DNA from 4 places in the Micromonospora sp. URMC 106 genome. Region 3 is predicted to be linked to each of the others. Evidence: riboswitches for the same ligand, from Rfam matches in the RefSeq annotation. Region 3 holds a riboswitch; each other region holds the start of a gene.
The links. A riboswitch is a leader RNA that binds a small molecule or an ion and turns the genes downstream of it on or off. The one in region 3 is predicted to bind cyclic di-AMP.
Positions count from the first base shown of each region.

Region 1: another riboswitch for cyclic di-AMP. It lies ahead of ACSNOB_RS30885 (transglycosylase family protein); the one in region 3 lies ahead of ACSNOB_RS21100 (coiled-coil domain-containing protein).
Region 2: another riboswitch for cyclic di-AMP. It lies ahead of ACSNOB_RS29030 (C39 family peptidase); the one in region 3 lies ahead of ACSNOB_RS21100 (coiled-coil domain-containing protein).
Region 4: another riboswitch for cyclic di-AMP. It lies ahead of ACSNOB_RS20055 (NlpC/P60 family protein); the one in region 3 lies ahead of ACSNOB_RS21100 (coiled-coil domain-containing protein).

Region 1 is NZ_JBPQTP010000180.1:972-5,070, reverse strand. Features, by position in the region: gene ACSNOB_RS30900 (ATP-binding protein) at 1-348, opposite strand, end outside; gene ACSNOB_RS30895 (T3SS (YopN, CesT) and YbjN peptide-binding chaperone 1) at 642-1,673, opposite strand; gene ACSNOB_RS30890 (hypothetical protein) at 1,660-2,019, opposite strand; cyclic di-AMP (ydaO/yuaA leader) riboswitch at 2,263-2,434, shown strand; gene ACSNOB_RS30885 (transglycosylase family protein) at 2,434-3,051, shown strand; partial or broken gene htpG (molecular chaperone HtpG) at 3,236-4,099, shown strand, end outside.
Region 2 is NZ_JBPQTP010000143.1:10,636-14,734, forward strand. Features, by position in the region: gene ACSNOB_RS29020 (CDP-glycerol glycerophosphotransferase family protein) at 1-477, shown strand, start outside; gene ACSNOB_RS29025 (alpha/beta fold hydrolase) at 530-1,273, opposite strand; gene ACSNOB_RS29030 (C39 family peptidase) at 1,377-2,222, opposite strand; cyclic di-AMP (ydaO/yuaA leader) riboswitch at 2,447-2,588, opposite strand; gene ACSNOB_RS29035 (hypothetical protein) at 2,873-3,631, opposite strand; partial or broken gene ACSNOB_RS29040 (hypothetical protein) at 3,835-4,099, opposite strand, start outside.
Region 3 is NZ_JBPQTP010000071.1:23,015-27,113, forward strand. Features, by position in the region: gene ACSNOB_RS21095 (YibE/F family protein) at 1-1,164, shown strand, start outside; cyclic di-AMP (ydaO/yuaA leader) riboswitch at 1,331-1,462, shown strand; gene ACSNOB_RS21100 (coiled-coil domain-containing protein) at 1,466-2,485, shown strand; gene ACSNOB_RS21105 (carbonic anhydrase) at 2,607-3,362, opposite strand; gene ACSNOB_RS21110 (helix-turn-helix transcriptional regulator) at 3,589-3,915, shown strand; gene ACSNOB_RS21115 (hypothetical protein) at 4,075-4,099, opposite strand, start outside.
Region 4 is NZ_JBPQTP010000066.1:8,675-12,773, forward strand. Features, by position in the region: gene ACSNOB_RS20050 (N-acetylmuramoyl-L-alanine amidase) at 1-1,968, opposite strand, end outside; cyclic di-AMP (ydaO/yuaA leader) riboswitch at 2,207-2,344, shown strand; gene ACSNOB_RS20055 (NlpC/P60 family protein) at 2,357-3,397, shown strand; gene dcd (dCTP deaminase) at 3,470-4,048, opposite strand.

The DNA of each region.
Region 1 (4,099 bases), on a different contig from region 3:
TTGCAGGGCCGGCACCCAGCTGGCGACCCCGGTCGCCATCGCCTCGTCGATCAACGGGGCCAGCACGTCCCAGCCCTCGGCCAGGGTGACCCGCACGTCGCCGCCGAGCGCGGCGGGGTGCTTGTCACCGATCAGCGCCGAGTACGCGTCGTTGTAGAGCTGGGTGAACCGGTCGCCCCAGAGCAGCAGCATCGGGTAGCGGGAGGAGAGCACCATCCGGACGGCCGCGCGCAGGCTCTGCGGCCAGCCGTCGACGGGACCGAGCGGAGTCTCCGCCCAGTCCAGCCGCGCCATCAGCCGCCCGGTCTCACCGCCCTCGGCGAACAGGTCACCCGTGGGCCGCGTCACCTTCGGTCGCACCCCATCGCAGCCCTCACTTCCGGGCCCGGCCGACCCTTGCTGGCGTTACGCGCTCATCCTGGCACCCGGCCTCCGCTGCACGTCCGCCGGCACCCCAGCGCGTTTCTCTACCCACCCGCCGCCGCGGCCACACCTGCGGACGCATTTCGTTCTCCGGATCCCGGACGGGTCCGCGGCGGCGGTCGCCCGGGGGTCTGCCATACGGCGGGCTGCTTTCGCGGGGGCGGCGGCGGCCGGTCCGGGCCGGCGACGGTCGGTGCGGGTCTGCCGCGCGGCGGCGGTCAGTCCCGGTCGGCGGCGCGGCGGCGCAGCAGCGCGACCGCCTCGTCCACGAGACCGCGCTCGGTGAGCAGCGTGAGCAGCAACGGCAGGGGGCGCCAGTCGCCGTCGTCGACCGCCTGCCGCAGCAGCGCGATCGCCTCGTCGTGCCGGCCCCGGGCGGCCAGCAGGGTGGCCAGCTCGTCGCGGCCTCTCGGGTCGCCCTGCTCGGCGGCGATCCGCCAGTACCGTTCGGCCTCGTCGGCGCGCCCCTCCTCGGCGAGCAGCGCGGCGAGCCGGGTGGCGGCGTGCCAGTCGCCGTGCTCGGCGCGGGCCCGCAGCTCCTCCGTCCGCCCCCGGTCGGCCAGCAGGTCGACCAGGACGCTGCCCGCCCCGCTCGCGCCGGCCCGGTCGAGGTCGCGCAGGTAGCCGGTCGGGTCGGGCACCGCCGCCAGGCCCGAGGACTCCTCGCCGAAGAAGCGGCTGCCGCCGAACTCCCGCCGGAGCTGGTCGTCGAGGTCGTCGGCGAGCTCGACCATGGCCCGTACGGCCAGCAGCAGGTGGGTGGGGACGAAGTCCTGGCCGAAGACGGGGACGGACGCCCAGACCGTGTCGCCGGTGCAGTAGACCCGGCCGACGACGAGACCGTTGGTGAGGTCGGAGAGCCGCCGGTACAGCGACTCGGTCGGCTCGACCCCGGTGAGCAGGGGTGAGAACACGTCGACCAGCGGCGGGTCGTCCTGGGCCCGTACGAAGATCATGGCGGAGCCGACGCGGATGGCGACGTCGCCGTCGGCGTCGACGCGCAGCTGGTCGGCGGTGACGCCGAGGATGCCGGCCAGCACCTCCCTGACCCGCTGGGTCAGCTTCCCGCCGTACTCGGCCTCCCCGACGGGCGCCGGGGCGCGACGAGCCCCCGCGGCGGCCACCGGCCTCGCCGCCAGCGCGGCGGCCAACCTGGTCCTCGTCGGCACGGGCACGGCCGTCGCCGTGGTTGCCGGACGGGCCGCCAGCGCGGAGGCGACCCTGCCCAGCAGGCTCTCAGGCGGCGTCATCGTGCTCGCCGTCCGGTCCGCCGCGCGTGCCGTCGGTCGGCTGGTCCGTCACCCGGACCTGGTCGAACATCTTGGCGATCACGAGCGGGGCCGCCACCCCGAAGGTGAAGCTGGCGAAGGCGGTGGTGGCGAGGCCACCCGCCCCGGCCGCGGCGGCGAGCCCGGTCCCGGCCACGGTCCTGAGCAGCACCGCGAACACGACGATCGGCGCGTCCCGCCGGTCCCGCCACGGCCACTGCCACCGGCCCCCCGACTCGGTGGTGGGGCGCATCATCCCGGACAGGTTGAGCGCCTCGGCCACCGCGCTGCCGACCAGTCCCCACATCGCGGCCATCCATAGAGACACATCCCTACCGTACTGACCGCCGGATGTGGCGGTCGCACCAGCCCTCTGCTCTCCCGGCGGCCACGGTGACGCCACTGTCGACGGTAGAGCCTGACGGCAACGCGCGCCCGCGACGCACAGCCGGGAACGGTCCGCAACCCGGGGCGGCCCGGCAGTGCGGCGGCCGGTGAGGAACTTCACGAGAAGTGGGCAATCGGCGCGAAGCGCCCCTAGCGTCGACCGGGTTCGCGATGGCGAACACCACGGCCGGTAACGCCTAATCCTGCCGCCGGCCGTCGGACCCGGTCACTCAGGCACGGAGCGGGGGACCCAACGTTCCTCGGTGCGCGTCACCTCGGGGTGAAGCCGCCAGCGGCGGCCGGGCTCCTCGGCCCGAACCCGACAGCTGACCTCGCCGGCGTGGAGGAATCACACATGGCATCCGACTACCAGGCCCGTCACCGTCGCACCGTCCGTCGTACCGCCGTGGGCACTCTCGCCGTGGGCGCCGTGACCGGCGCGGTGGCGATCTTCGGCCCGGCCGCCCCGGCCCAGGCCGACAGCGTCAACTGGGACGCGATCGCCCAGTGCGAGTCCAGCGGCGACTGGAGCATCAACACGGGCAACGGCTACTACGGCGGCCTCCAGTTCTCCCAGAGCACCTGGGAGGGCTACGGCGGCCGGAGGTACGCCGCGCGGGCCGACCTGGCCACCCGCGCCGAGCAGATCCGCGTCGCCGAGCGCGTCCTCGACGGGCAGGGCATCGGCGCGTGGCCGACCTGCGGCAAGAAGGGCGGCTCGAGCACGTCGCACACCCCGAAGAGGGAGCGCGGGTCGCAGGCGCCGGCGACGAAGCGCGACTCGGGTGGCAGCGAGCGGCGTGACGCGGGCGGCGCCGGCCGGACCTACGTGGTCCGGCCCGGCGACACCCTGGCGAAGATCGCGACCGCGCACGACGTGGACGGCGGCTGGCGGGAGCTGTACGAGAGCAACAAGCGGGTCGTCGGCGCCGACCCGGGGCTGATCCTCCCCGGTCAGCGGCTCGGCCTCTGACGCGTACCCCTGATGACGCCCGGTCGGGAGACTCCGACCGGGCGTCGTCGTCTCGCGGTGGGCGACGGCTCGTATCCTTTGCGCGAACCTCTCTGGTGGGCTTTCGAGGATGAAAGGACACGGCGTGAGTAACCGGGCCGAGACGTTGGAGTTCCAGGCCGAGGCGCGTCAGCTGCTCCAGCTGATGGTCCACTCGATCTACTCGAACAAGGACGTCTTCCTGCGCGAACTGATCTCGAACGCCTCGGACGCGCTGGACAAGCTGCGCCTGGCGTCGATGGTCGACAAGGACCTGGAGGTCGACACCTCCGACCTCCACATCGAGATCGAGGTCGACAAGGCGGCGCGCACGCTTACCGTCCGGGACAACGGCATCGGCATGTCCCGCGACGAGGTGGTCCAGGTGATCGGCACGATCGCCAAGTCCGGCACGGCGGAGCTGCTGCGCAAGCTGCGCGAGTCCGCCGACGCCGGGGCGCGGCAGGAGCTGATCGGCCAGTTCGGGGTCGGCTTCTACGCGGCGTTCATGGTCGCCGACCGGGTCGAGCTGGTGACCCGGCGGGCGGGGGAGACCGGCGGCACCCGCTGGGAGTCGGCCGGCGAGGGCACCTACTCGGTCGAGGCCGTCGACGAGGCGCCGCAGGGCACCGCGGTGACCCTGCACCTCAAGGCGGCCGACGCCGAGGACAACCTGCACGACTACACCGCCGAGTGGACGATCCGGGAGATCGTCAAGCGGTACTCCGACTTCATCGCCTGGCCGATCCGGATGACCGTCGAGCGGCCGGGCGAGGGCGACGAGACCACGACCGAGACCCAGACGCTCAACTCGATGAAGGCGCTCTGGGCCCGGCCCCGCGACGAGGTCGACGAGGCCGAGTACAAGGAGTTCTACAAGCACGTCAGCCACGACTGGGCCGACCCGCTGGACATCGTGCACATGAAGGGCGAGGGCACCTTCGAGTACGAGGCGCTGCTGTTCCTCCCCTCCCACGCCCCGCTGGACCTGTTCGCCCCGCAGGGCCGCCGCGGCGTGCAGCTCTACGTC
Region 2 (4,099 bases), on a different contig from region 3:
CTGGCCGCGGACCGCGCCCGCAGCGGCCGGCAGCACGTCTTCGGCGCCGCCGCGCGCGAGCTGACCCTGGCCGAGTGCGCGAACCGCTCGGACGCGCTGGTCTCCGACGTGTCCGGGGTGATCTCCGACTACCTCTACTCGGGCAAGCCGTACGCGGTGACGGACATGGGCGACGAGGGCGACCGGTTCGCCGAGCGGTTCCCGCTGGCCGGCTCGGGCTACGTGCTGCGCCGCGACATGTCCAACGTGGACGAGGTGCTGACCGCGCTGCTCGACACCGACCCGCTGGCCTCGGCCCGCTGGGCGACCCGGACCCGTTACCTGGGCGACTTCCCCGCCGAGTCGTACGCCGAGGCGTTCCTCGACGCCGCGCGGCGGCAGCTCGACGCGGGCTGGAACCCGCCGACCCCGCGCGCCGCCGGCGGGGCCGACCTGCCGGTCGAGCCGGACGAGGCGACCCTCTCCCCCAGCACCTGACCCGGCCCGCGCTCCGGCGCCCGTCGGCCCGGACGCGACCGCGTCGCACGGGTCAGCGGTAGGGGTCGACGAGAGCCAGGACCGCCTCGGGATCCTCGACGTGCGCGTTGTGGCCCAGGCCGGGCAGGGTGGCGACCGGTACGCCGAGCTCCTTGAGCTGGGCGTCGGTGACCATGGGGTCGTGCTCGCCGCGGGCGAGCAGCACCGGCACGTCGGTCGCCGCCAGCAGGGCGGGCAGGTCCGGCTCGCCCACCCCGAACGCGGCCGGGTCCATGGCCAGCCGCCAGCGGCCGTCGACCTGCCGCAGCCCGGCCTCGACCGCGGGGTCGTCCGGCGCGAGGAGGCCGGTCAGGCCGGCCACCCGCAGGTAGCGGCGGGCCGCCTCGTCCCGGCTGGCGAACCAGGTCACCGGCCGGTCGGCCAACTCCCGGGCCTTCGCCAGCTCGGCCGGCGACCAGACGGCCTTGATGCCGAGCCCGACCACGGCGTCGACCGGCAGCCCGGCGCCGCGGGCGGCCAGCGCCAGCCCGACCACGCCGCCGAGGGAGTGCCCCAGCACGACCAGCCGGTCCCCCGCCGCGAGCCCCACGGCGACCCGGTCGGCCAGCCCGGCGAACGAGTACGCCGGCAGCGGCGGCGACCAGCCGTGGCCGGCGAGGTCCGGCGCCAGCCACCGCCCCGCCCACCGGCGCTCCAGCAGCGGCGCCCAGGGCAGCCACACGTCGCCGGTCGCGCCCATGCCGTGCAGCAGCAGCAGGACGCGTCGACCGTCCCGGTCACCTGATTCATCGGCCATGCGCCGCAGTGTGCCACCCGCCGGACGCCCCGGCGAGGGCCGTGACCCGGAGACGACACCGGGCGCCGGCTCCCCGGGGGAGGCCGACGCCCGACGGGTCGTGTCAGGCGGAGTAGCCGCGGGTGGCGGCCCAGTTCGCCAGGGCGACGGTGGACATCCAGTACGAGGCGGTCGCCGGGTTCGCCGAGTCGGCGATCTTCACCAGCCGGCCCTCGTCCTGGTAGCCCACGACGGCGATGTAGTGGCCGCCGGGGAACGAGTGCCAGCCGCCGTCGGTGTCCGTGGCGCTGCCGGCGACGTTCACCACGACGCCCCGCCCGTCGCTGATGGCGGCGACCACGTCGGCCTGGAGCCGGTCCATCTGCGCCGGGGTCGCGGCGTTGCCCGGGATCATCCGGGTCCGGTACGGGTCGCCCTTCACCGTCGCGTTCAGCACCCGGGTGGTGTCCTCGGCGGAGTCGGTGCCCATCTCGTCGGTGCCCAGCTGGGCGCCGAGGGTGTCCTGGCTGCGCGCGACGCCGGCGGCGCTGAGGGCGTGCCGGACGGCGGCCGGGCCACAGTTGTAGAAGGTGGTCTGGGCCTCGTAGTCGTAGTCCAGGGTCTTGGACTTCGGGGGCTTCGGCGGCTCCGGCTTGCGGGTCAGGTCGGGGTTCGGCGCGGCGCTGGTGGCGCTGGCCGAGGGAGCGGCGCTGGACGCGACCGCGGCGGCGGTCGACGGGGTGGCCGCGACGCGGGCCTCGCCGCGCGAGGCGGCGGTGTCGTCACGCAGTTCGGTCACGGCCACCGGGGCCTGGGCGGCGGCGGGCGCCTCGTCGGCGCCGGCCAGCAGCGCGCCGGTGCCGGACGCCAGCACGAGCGCCGCGGCGGACGCGGCGGCCACCTGGTAGGGACGCTCGGACGTGAGGCGACGAAGCTGTCGCCTGAGGTGGTGCTTCACGGTTTCCTCCACGGGCTCGGGGGGTGAGCGACCGCCGGTCCGCCGCAGGGGGAACCGACCGCGCGGACGGCGTCCGGGCGGGTGGTGGGCCACTCAGGGGATGCGCCCGGGATGCCGGGCGACGGGCGGTGACCGGTGAGGTCAGCTCGCGGCGTGCGGCCGGGCGAGCGCGGGCACCGCGGCGCCGTGGAGGCGGCGGGTCGAGCGGGGGGTGGGTGGGTGCTGCACGAGGATGGAACTCCTTCCGACGCCGCCGACCGGGTTAGCTGACGGATTCGGGCGGGAAGAACGCCCTACCACGGGCCGTGGCCCGCGGATTCACCCCGGTGTTGCACTGGGTCCCCGGCTCGTCTGTGCGCGATTAGGCGGGTCGGCGCGGCGTCGCCTCTTGCGAACGGGTACCGCACCGGACGGGCCGACATTACTGGCCGGCCCGCGCCCTGCCAACCCGCCCCCACCTGCTTAAACCTTGATCGTGGGACTTTTTTGCGGGCAGTTTGGCACTGACGTGACTCAATGGGACAGTCGTTTTCCGGCACGCCTTCGGTCGACAACCGGACGACCGGCCGAGATCGACGCGGAATGGCTGGCGGAATTCGGCCGGGCCGCGCCCGATGACCGGTTCGGCCATGCTGTGACCGGCGTCACCGAAACGGCCCGCGTCAGCCCACCCGCGCCGGGCGCCAGCGCGCGGCGGCCGCGGGACGGTGCGCCTCGGTCGCCGGGCGGGCTGCGGGGAGCCGGCCCGGCCGGAGCCGGACCGCCGCTGCGTACGCCTCCGCGGCCAGGGCACGCGCCGCCTCGGCGGCCAGGTCGGCGTCCCGCCACGCCAGCCGCTCCCGCTCGGCGGCGGCCCGGTAGCCGGCCCGCTTCGCGTCGCGTACCGCCCGGGCCAGCACGATCTCCTGCTCGGCCGGGTGCCGACGCGGATCCCAGCCCGCCCGGTGACCGAACACGTCGCTGAGCTGGCGGGCGGTCAGGTCGCCGCGCCAGTGGGCGGCCATCGCCGCGTGGTGCAGCCAGCGCTCCCGGGCGGCGTACTCGGCGGGCGTGCGCGGGGTGCGCGGAGGGGGCAGGACGGCGGCCCCGGTGAACCGGCGGGCGGCCGTCTCCGCCTCGTCGTACGCCTGCCAGGCCCGGTCGACCTCCTCCTGCGCGGCGAGCCAGTCGGCCCGCCGCCGCCGGGCGGTCCGGGCCGCACGCTCCGCCGCGACGGCCACCTCCTCCGCGTAGCGGCGCAGGTCGGTCGCCTCGGCCGCCGGGTCGTCGGTGGGCGTCGGGGCCGGCTCCTCGGCGGACGGAACCCGCTCGGGGCGGGCGACCAGGACGGCGAGCACGGTCAGGGCCAGCAGGAGCAGGGCGGACCAGATGGCGGCGGCCCGCGGCACCTCGATCAGGAACTGGTAGAAGACGGTCTCCATGGTCGGCACCTCACGGGTAGCGAGTGCGGCAGCGGGGGCACCGCGGCGGGGAGCGGCGACGCCGCACCCCGCCGCCGGACGGGTGCGGGTGGTAGGGAGCGCAGAACGGGCACCTGTCGACGCCTGCGGTGACGGAAGGGCCTTCCCGACGCCTCGCGGCGGACACGGTCGCGGGGCGCGTCGGCCCGGCGGGATGGTGCGGGTCAGTCGCGCGGCGGGGCCCGGGGGCCGGCGGCGCCCGGCGGGTGCCCGGCCGGCGCGTGGGCCGGGCCGGCGGCGACAGCCACGCCGGCCTGGCCCGGGTCGGCCGGGGTGGCGAGGGCGCTGGCGGCCCGCTCGTCGGCGCCGGCGACGCGGTCGTCGACGACCCGGCGGCAGCCCGGCAGGTCGACGGAGACCGCCGTGACGGGGGCCGCCACGGCCGGGGGCACCGTGCCGGGGATCGCCGTGGCCCCGGGCAGCCCCGCA
Region 3 (4,099 bases):
ACGGAGCCGTGCCCACCCGCCCCGGAGACCCCGGAGGGGAGCCCGGGCGCCACGGAGGGCCCGTGCGGCACCGTCACGGTACGGGTGGACGATGGTCCCGACGCCGGCCAGCAGGTGGAGACGCCCGTGCCGGCCGGGCCCGGCGCGCCGACGGTCGCGGTCGGCGACGAGATCATCCTGGTCGAGCTCACGGACCCCGCCGACCCCTCGGCGACCGCCTACAACATCGCCGAGCACCAGCGCGGCCAGCCGTTGCTCTGGCTGGTGGTGCTGTTCGCCGCGGCGATCGTCGCGTTCGGGCGGTGGCGCGGCCTCGCCGCACTGGCCGGCCTGGCGGCGAGCTTCGCGATCCTGCTCACCTTCGTGCTGCCCGGCATCAGTGCCGGGCGCCCGCCGCTGCTGGTCGCGGTCGTCGGCGCCGCCCTGATCATGTTCGTGGTGCTCTACCTGACACACGGGCTGACCGCACAGACCTCGGTCGCCGTGCTGGGCACCCTGGGCAGCCTGGTGCTGACCGGGGTCCTCGGCACGATCGCCACCGCGGCGACCCACCTGACCGGCTTCGGCACCGAGGACGCCACCACGCTGTCGATGTTCCAGGCCGACGTCGACCTGCACGGCCTGCTGCTCGCCGGGATCGTCATCGGCTCGCTCGGCGTGCTCGACGACGTCACGGTGACCCAGGCCGCGACGGTCACCGAACTGGCGCACGCCAACCCCGGGCTGTCCCGGATGCAGCTCTACCGCGCGGCGACGCGGGTCGGCCGCGCGCACATCGCCTCGACGGTGAACACCATCGTGCTGGCGTACGCCGGCGCCTCGCTGCCGGTGCTGCTCCTGCTGACCGCCGACTCCCGGGCGGTGACCCAGATCCTGACCAGTGAGTTCCTGGCCCAGGAGATCGTCCGCAGCGCCGTCGCCACCCTGGGCCTGATCGCCGCCGTGCCGCTGACCACCGGCCTCGCGGCCCTGGTGACGACGGCCGGCCGGCGCGGCGGCGGCTCCGCCGACCCCGACGCGCCCCCGACCCCACCGGTCCCACGACCGGCGGCGGACCGGTCCGAGGCGTTGGAGGCCCTCAGCGGGCCGCGCGCCGGGAACACGCCCACCGCCGCCCCCGCCGGGTGGCCCGATCGAGACGGGAGCACGGACACCGCATGGTGACACTCCTCAGCGTGACCGATCAGGACGCCCCGCCTGATAAACGCGTCACTGGTCACCGTCCGCCATTACGAAATAACGCATTTAGTCGGCTTAGGGACGTAGATCCCCGGGAGGACTCTCGGGTAACCTCGCTGCCGGTCACCGCCGAAGGCGCGCAGCGGCGCCTGCGGTGCCGCCGCCCAATCGCCGTCAGGCGAGCCGGGGACCCAGGTACGTGGGGTGAATCCGCGACAGCGGTAGGGGCCACTTCCGCCCCGAACCCGTCAGCTAACCCGGTCGGCGGTCGACGGAAGGGAAAACTGTGACGGCACCCCTACGCCGCTGGTTGACACCTGTGGTGGCCGTGATCGCCGCCCTGGCCGTCTTCGCCGGACCCCTCCCGGCGGCGGCCGCACCCACGACACCGCCCCAGCCCTCGGGCCACGGGGACGACGAGCCCAAGCTGCTCAACGACCTGATCGAGGCGCGGAACCGGAGCTACGTCCAGGCCAAGTCCAAGCTGGCGAAGTCGAAGAAGCGCCAGCTCGAACTGGCCCTCGAGGTCGACCGGGCGCAGGCCGAGCTGGCGGCGCTGGCCCCGCAGGTGAGCGAGATCGCGGCCCAGTCCTACCGGACGGGGCGGATCGGCGCGGTGTCGATGCTGCTGGACACCGCCAGCCCCGACTCGTTCGTCCAACGCGCCGCCGCGCTCGACGAGCTGAACCTGGTCAACTCCAAGAAGCTCGCCGCGGTGAACGCGGTCAAGACCCGCGCGGAGCAGGCCAAGCTGGCGCTCGACGCCGAGGTTCGCGAGCAGACGAAGCTGACCAACGAGATGGCCCGCGGCAAGCGCGAGGCGGAGAAGGCCCTCGCACTGGTCGGCGGCAGAGGGCTGACCGGCGGCAAGGTGGTCGCCACCTCGCCGGTGGCCCGGATGGCACCGGGTCGTACCGCCGACGGCGACTGGAAGCCCCTGTCCTGCACCGAGGACGACCCCACCACCTCCGGCTGCATCACCGCGCGCACGCTGCACATGTACAAGGAGGTGAAGCGGGCCGGGTTCAACCGGTTCGTCGGCTGTTACCGCTCCGGCGGGCCGTACGAGCATCCGAAGGGCCGGGCCTGCGACTGGTCGCTGCAGCGAAGCGGCTTCTCCCCCTGGCACAACGACGACACCTACATGTACGGCAACAACCTGACCGCGTTCCTGGTCCGTAACGCCGACCGGCTCGGCATCTACTACGTGATCTGGAACCGGCAGATCTGGTTCCCGGCGACCGGCTGGAAGTCCTACAGCGGCCCGTCGAACCATACGGACCACGTGCACGTGTCACTGCTCTGACGGCGGTCGCTGACAGGGCCGCACCCGCGTCCGCGGGTGCGGCCCTGTCGCCGTCTGCGGCCTCTCCTCGAAGCGACGCCGGGCACCCGGCGGACCGGGTGACGTCGAACGGTCGGTCGGGTCAGGCGACGGCGGCGGTGACGGCCGGCTGCGTCCCGTCGACCGCGCCCATCCGGGCCGGCACGGCGGCCACGACCCGCGCCTCACCGGCGGCCAGTCGGTACGACATGCCGACGACTGCGCAGCGCCCGGCGGCCACCTCGGCGGCCAGCACGGCCGAGCGGTCCAGCATCGCCTCGACGGTGCACCCGATGTGGATGTCGACGATGCGGTCGATGTCGTCCACGCCCTCGGCGGCCGCGCGGCGCAGGCTGGGCACCACGGCGTCGACCACGGCGTTGAGGTGCCCCTGCGGGGCCGTGCCGGTGGCGTCCGCCGTACGGGCGGCCTGGACGGCCCCGCAGGAGTCGTGCCCGAGCACCACCACCAGCGGCGTGCGCAGGACCGTCACGGCGTACTCGACGCTGCCCAGCACCTCGGGGCCGACCGTGTGTCCGGCGGTGCGTACCACGAAGAGGTCGCCGAGGCCGCGGTCGAAGATGATCTCCGCAGCGAGCCGGGAGTCGGAGCAGCCGACGATCACCGCGAACGGGTGCTGCCCGTCCGCGACCGCAGCGCGGCGCCCGGCGTCCTGGTTGGGGTGGTCGGGGGTGCCGGCGACGAACCGACGGTTGCCGGCCAGCAACTCGGCGAGCGCCTGCTCCGGATCGCCCGGCGGGGGAAACGCGTCGCGCACCGCGGCCGAGTCTCCCGGTGCCGGCTCCGACGACTTCCGCTCCGGGCCCGGCTGTGCGCCGGGGGATCCGGGACGACTCATCTCCCTCACCTCGTCCCTCACGAACGACCTGGTCACCCCGGCCGACGCTGGGCGCGGGCTGCACCCACGCTCACACGCACCCAAAGATACGTCAAGGGATGCGTGATATACGTTTCATATGTTTGCGCCCGCCCGCGGACTCGGGCGGGGCCTTCCCGGCTGACCCGTCCGACGACGGCGCGAGGGCGCGGCGGAAAACCCGAAAGGCGCGCCATACGATGACGACATGGCGACGACAGGGGAGAACGGGAGCACCCGCAACTGGACGTTCCTGACGAACCACGGGCACGTGCTGCTCGCCATCGCCCGCAACCCCACCGCCCGGCTACGCGACGTCGCGGACGAGGTGGGCGTCACCGAGCGGGCCGCCCAGTCGATCGTCGCCGACCTGGAGGCCGGCGGCTACCTGAGCCGCACCCGGGTGGGCCGGCGCAACGAGTACACGCTCAACCCGGCCGGGCGGTTCCGGCACCCCGCCGAGGCCGACCGGCAGGTCGGCGCCCTGCTCGCCCTCTTCGCCGACGACGCCGCCGAGAGCGCCGACCGCGCCTGAGGCCGGGGCGGCGGGCCCCGCAACGCCGCCGAGGCGCGCGGCATCCCCGCCACCCCTTCGACGGTCCGCCGGCCGACCTCGCCGGCGCTGGCGGACCTGTTCGTCCCAGACCTCCTGGTCGTAGTCCGGATCCGGCCGGGCAGCCGACGGGCCGGGCGATCAGCCGGCGCGGGCGACGGGGCCG
Region 4 (4,099 bases), on a different contig from region 3:
GTACATGACCCGGTGGCCGAACTGGATCTGCACGTACTTGTTGTCGCCGCGGATCACCGTCCAGTCACCGGGAGCGGAGCCGTCGAACGTGGTGGCCCGGTAGTACTCGCCGGGGAGCACGGTGCCGACGGCGTACCGCTGGCCGGCCGAGAGGGTGTACTGCAGCGGCGAGATCGGCTGGTACGGCACGCCGGCCGGGTAGGCCGCCTGCTCCGGGTACGCCCGGCCGTACACCGGGATGGTGGCCTTGCCGGCCTTGGGGGTCACCACGAAACCGACGGACCACTTCGCGGTCGGCTTCGAGGCGGGGTTGTGGAACCACGCCTTCTGGCCGAGGTACCAGATAGCGGTCCAGTCCCCCTGCACCCCGGCCAGGGCGTACGTCTGCCCCGCCGAGGCACGGGCGCCGTGGTCCGAGATGTACATGGTGTTCGGGGTGCCGTCGGGCCGCAGCGCGATGTCGTTGACCAGCGGCGCGTCGTGGCTCGGCGCGCTGTGCAGGACCACCGCGGACGAGCCGCGCAGCGGGCAGGGGGCCGTCGGCGGGGGCGGGTTCGGCACGCCCGGGGGCTGCCGGTTGCAGCCGGTGAACTGCGGCTGGTTGGTGGCGAAGTCCGGGTCGATGGTGACCAGCCCGGTCCGCGGCGTGGCGGTCGACTTGAACGGCGCCTTGAGCAGGTCGAAGTAGTGCGACCAGTTCCAGTACGGACCCGGGTCCCAGTGCATGCCGCGCACGGTCGAGGCGACGGTGCCGGGGACGTTGTCGTGCCCGATGATGTGCTGCCGGTCCAGCGGGATGTCGTACTGCGCCGCCAGGTGGCGGACCAGCTTGGCGGAGGTGCGGTACATCGCCTCGGTGTACCAGGTGCCGTGTCCGGCGAAGCCCTCGTGCTCCAGGCCGATGGACTTGGCGTTCACGTACCAGTTGCCGGCGTGCCAGCCGACGTCCTTGGTCTTGATGTGCTGGGCGATGTGGCCGTCCACCGAGCGCAGGGTGTAGTGCCAGCCCACCCGCCTCGGGTCCTTGACCAGGTTGACGCTGGGCCCGAAGTAGCCCTCGGTGTCGTGGATGACGATGTACTCGATCTTCTGCCGGGCCGGCCGGTCGGAGAGGTCGTGGTTGCCGTAGTCGCCCGCGCCGGGGCCGTACTTCTGGTAGGGCGCCGGGATCCACTCGCAGGAGATGGTGTCCGGGCACTCCAGCCCGTCGGGCCGGGCGAGCTTGCGCAGGCCCAGCCGGTCCAGCCAGGAGCGCTCGGGCTGGACCGCGCGGGCGGCCAGGGTCACCCGCTGCCCGTCGTCGGTCAGCCGGCTGTCGCCGGCGCTGATGGTGCCGTAGACCTCGTCGGCGAAGGCCGCCGCCGCGTCGGCGCTGTCCGCGCCGGAGTAGCGGGCCACCGCGCCGTACCAGGCCGCCGGGTCGGTGCCGGCGCCGACCGGGGCGCCGATCTCCTTCTGGTACGCGGCCAGCAGCGCCGCGCCGCCCCGGATGTTCGCCGCGACGTCCGTGCGCAGCGTCTCCTCGCTGGCGCCGGTCAGTGCGGCGGCGGCGTCGAGCGTCCGCAGCGCGGCCTCGGCGGGGGGCGGATCGGCCGGCGGCTCGTGCGCCTCGGCCAGGGACGGGCGGGAGTCGTCGCCGCGCGGGTCCTCGGTGCCCTCGTCGTGGTGGGTGCCCCCGGGCAGGGAGGCGACGTACTCCGCGTCGGTGAGGTGCATGGGTCCGAAGCCGCCGCTGGTGCTCGGCGTTCCGGCGTTGGTGTCCCAGCGGGACTGCAGGTAGGAGACTCCGAGCAGGACGCTCTCCGGCACGCCGTACTCGGCCGCGGCGGCCGCGTACTGCTGCTGCCGGTCGGTCGTCGGCGCGGCGGCGGCGGATCCGGCTGCGGTGAGCGGCGTCGCCGCCAGGGCGGCCGCGACCGCGGCGGCCAGCAGGACGCGTCTGCTCCTCGATGTCGCTGTCAGGTGCATCAGACCCCCAGGTCGGACGGGCGAATGTGGGGTCACCTTCGCCCCGGTCGGCACCTCTGGTCAATACCTTTCCATCCGTCACTTCAAAAGGAAGGAAATCTTCGTCGCCGGGGTTGCGGGTCTCCCCGGCCCATGTGAATACGGTGTGTCACGGCTCGATGGGTTGCGGATTGATAACGGCCGTCTCTACTCTGGTCATTCGTCGGCCGGCGACAGTCCGCCCAACCGGGGCGGTAACGGTCCGACACCGCCGAGTCGCTCCCGAGCGAGCCGGGGACCCAGGTACCCCCGGGGTGAATCCGCAGCCTCTGCGGTAGGGCGTCCCCTTCCCGCCCGAACCCGTCAGCTAACCCGGTAGGCGGTACGGGAAGAAGGAGTACGGAGCCCGGTGGCACACCATGCCCCGCGGCCACCGTCGGCACGGTCGGCCCTCGCCGACCCCACGACGGCTGCGCCGCGCCCACGCTGGTACCGCTGCACCACCGCCCTCGCCGCCCTGGCCGCGTTCGCCGTCGTCCTGACCGGCGGCGCCACGGCGGCCCACGCCGAACCGACGGTCGCCGAGATCGAGCGCCAGATCGACGAGGACTGGAACAAGCTCGAACCGATCATCGAACGGCACAACGCCACCCGCCAGGACCTGGCCGCCAAGCGCAGGCAGGCCGACGCGCTCGCCAGGCAGATCAAGCCGCTGGAGGAGCAGGTCGACCAGGCGATGGAGAAGGTCAGCGCGCTGGCCGTCCGCGCCTACAAGGGTGAGAACGTCTCCGCCGTCAACGCCCTGCTGGGCAGCCGCTCGCCCGACCAGATGGTCGGCCAGCTCGAACTGCTCGACCGGTTCGCCCAGCACCAGCAGCAGGACGTGCGGCAGGTCGCGGAGTTGCGCGACCGGCTGGCCGCGAAGAAGGCGCCGTTGGACGAGATGGTCGTCCAGCTCGGCCGGACCGAGGCCCAGCTCGCGGCGAAGAAGAAGCAGATCAACGCCGAGATCGACCGGCTGCAGAAGCTGCGGCTGCGGATCTACGGCAGCGGTGGGGGCGGCCCGCTGCGTCCCGCCCCCTGCCCGGCCAGCTATCCCGGTGGCGGGGCCGGCACCGCCGTCAAGTTCGCCTGCGCGCAGATCGGCAAGCCCTACGTCTGGGGCGCCGAGGGCCCGAATTCGTACGACTGCTCGGGCCTGATGCTCGCCGCCTGGGCGAAGGCGGGGGTGTCGCTGCCGCACAACGCTGCGCAGCAGCGCCGGGTCACCGCGACCGTCAGCCGGGGCGAGCTGCGCCCTGGCGACCTGGTCTTCTACTACAGCGACCTGCACCACGTCGGCATGTACGTCGGCGGGGGCTGGGTGGTGCACGCCTCCCGGGCCGGGGTGCCGGTCAGGATGAAGAAGGTCGACGACGGACCGATCCACAGCTACGGCCGCCCCGGCTGAGGTGTGCGGAGGGGCCCTTCCTGACGCATGTCGTCGAGGAGAGGGCCCCTTCTGGCACCCGCGAAGCGGTCGTCAGCGGGTCGGCCAGGTGCGCCAGTGCTGCCAGGAGCGGCTCGGGGTCGGGCCCCGCTGCCCCTGGTAGCGCGAGCCGTAGACCGCCGAGCCGTACGGGTGCTCGGCCGGCGACGAGAGCCGGAAGATGCAGAGCTGGCCGATCTTCATGCCCGGCCAGAGGGTGATGGGCAGGTTGGCCACGTTGGACAGTTCCAGCGTCACGTGGCCGGAGAAGCCCGGGTCGATGAAGCCCGCGGTGGAGTGGGTGAGCAGGCCGAGCCGACCCAGGCTCGACTTGCCCTCCAGCCGCCCGGCGAGCTGGTCGCCGAGCGAGATCACCTCCAGCGTCGAGGCGAGCACGAACTCGCCCGGGTGCAGCACGAACGGCTCGCCCTCGGGCACCTCGACCATCGACGTCAGGTCGTCCTGCTGCATCGCCGGATCGATGTGGGTGTAGAGATGGTTGTTGAAGACCCGGAAGAGCTTGTCGAGGCGTACGTCGATGCTGGACGGCTGCACCAGCGTGGGCTCGAACGGCTCCAGCGCGAGCGTGCCCGCCTTGATCTCGGAGACCAGGTCGCGGTCGGAGAGCAGCATCGGAACACCATAGCGAGCGATGTGCGTGACCTGCGTGTCGGACTACCTGTT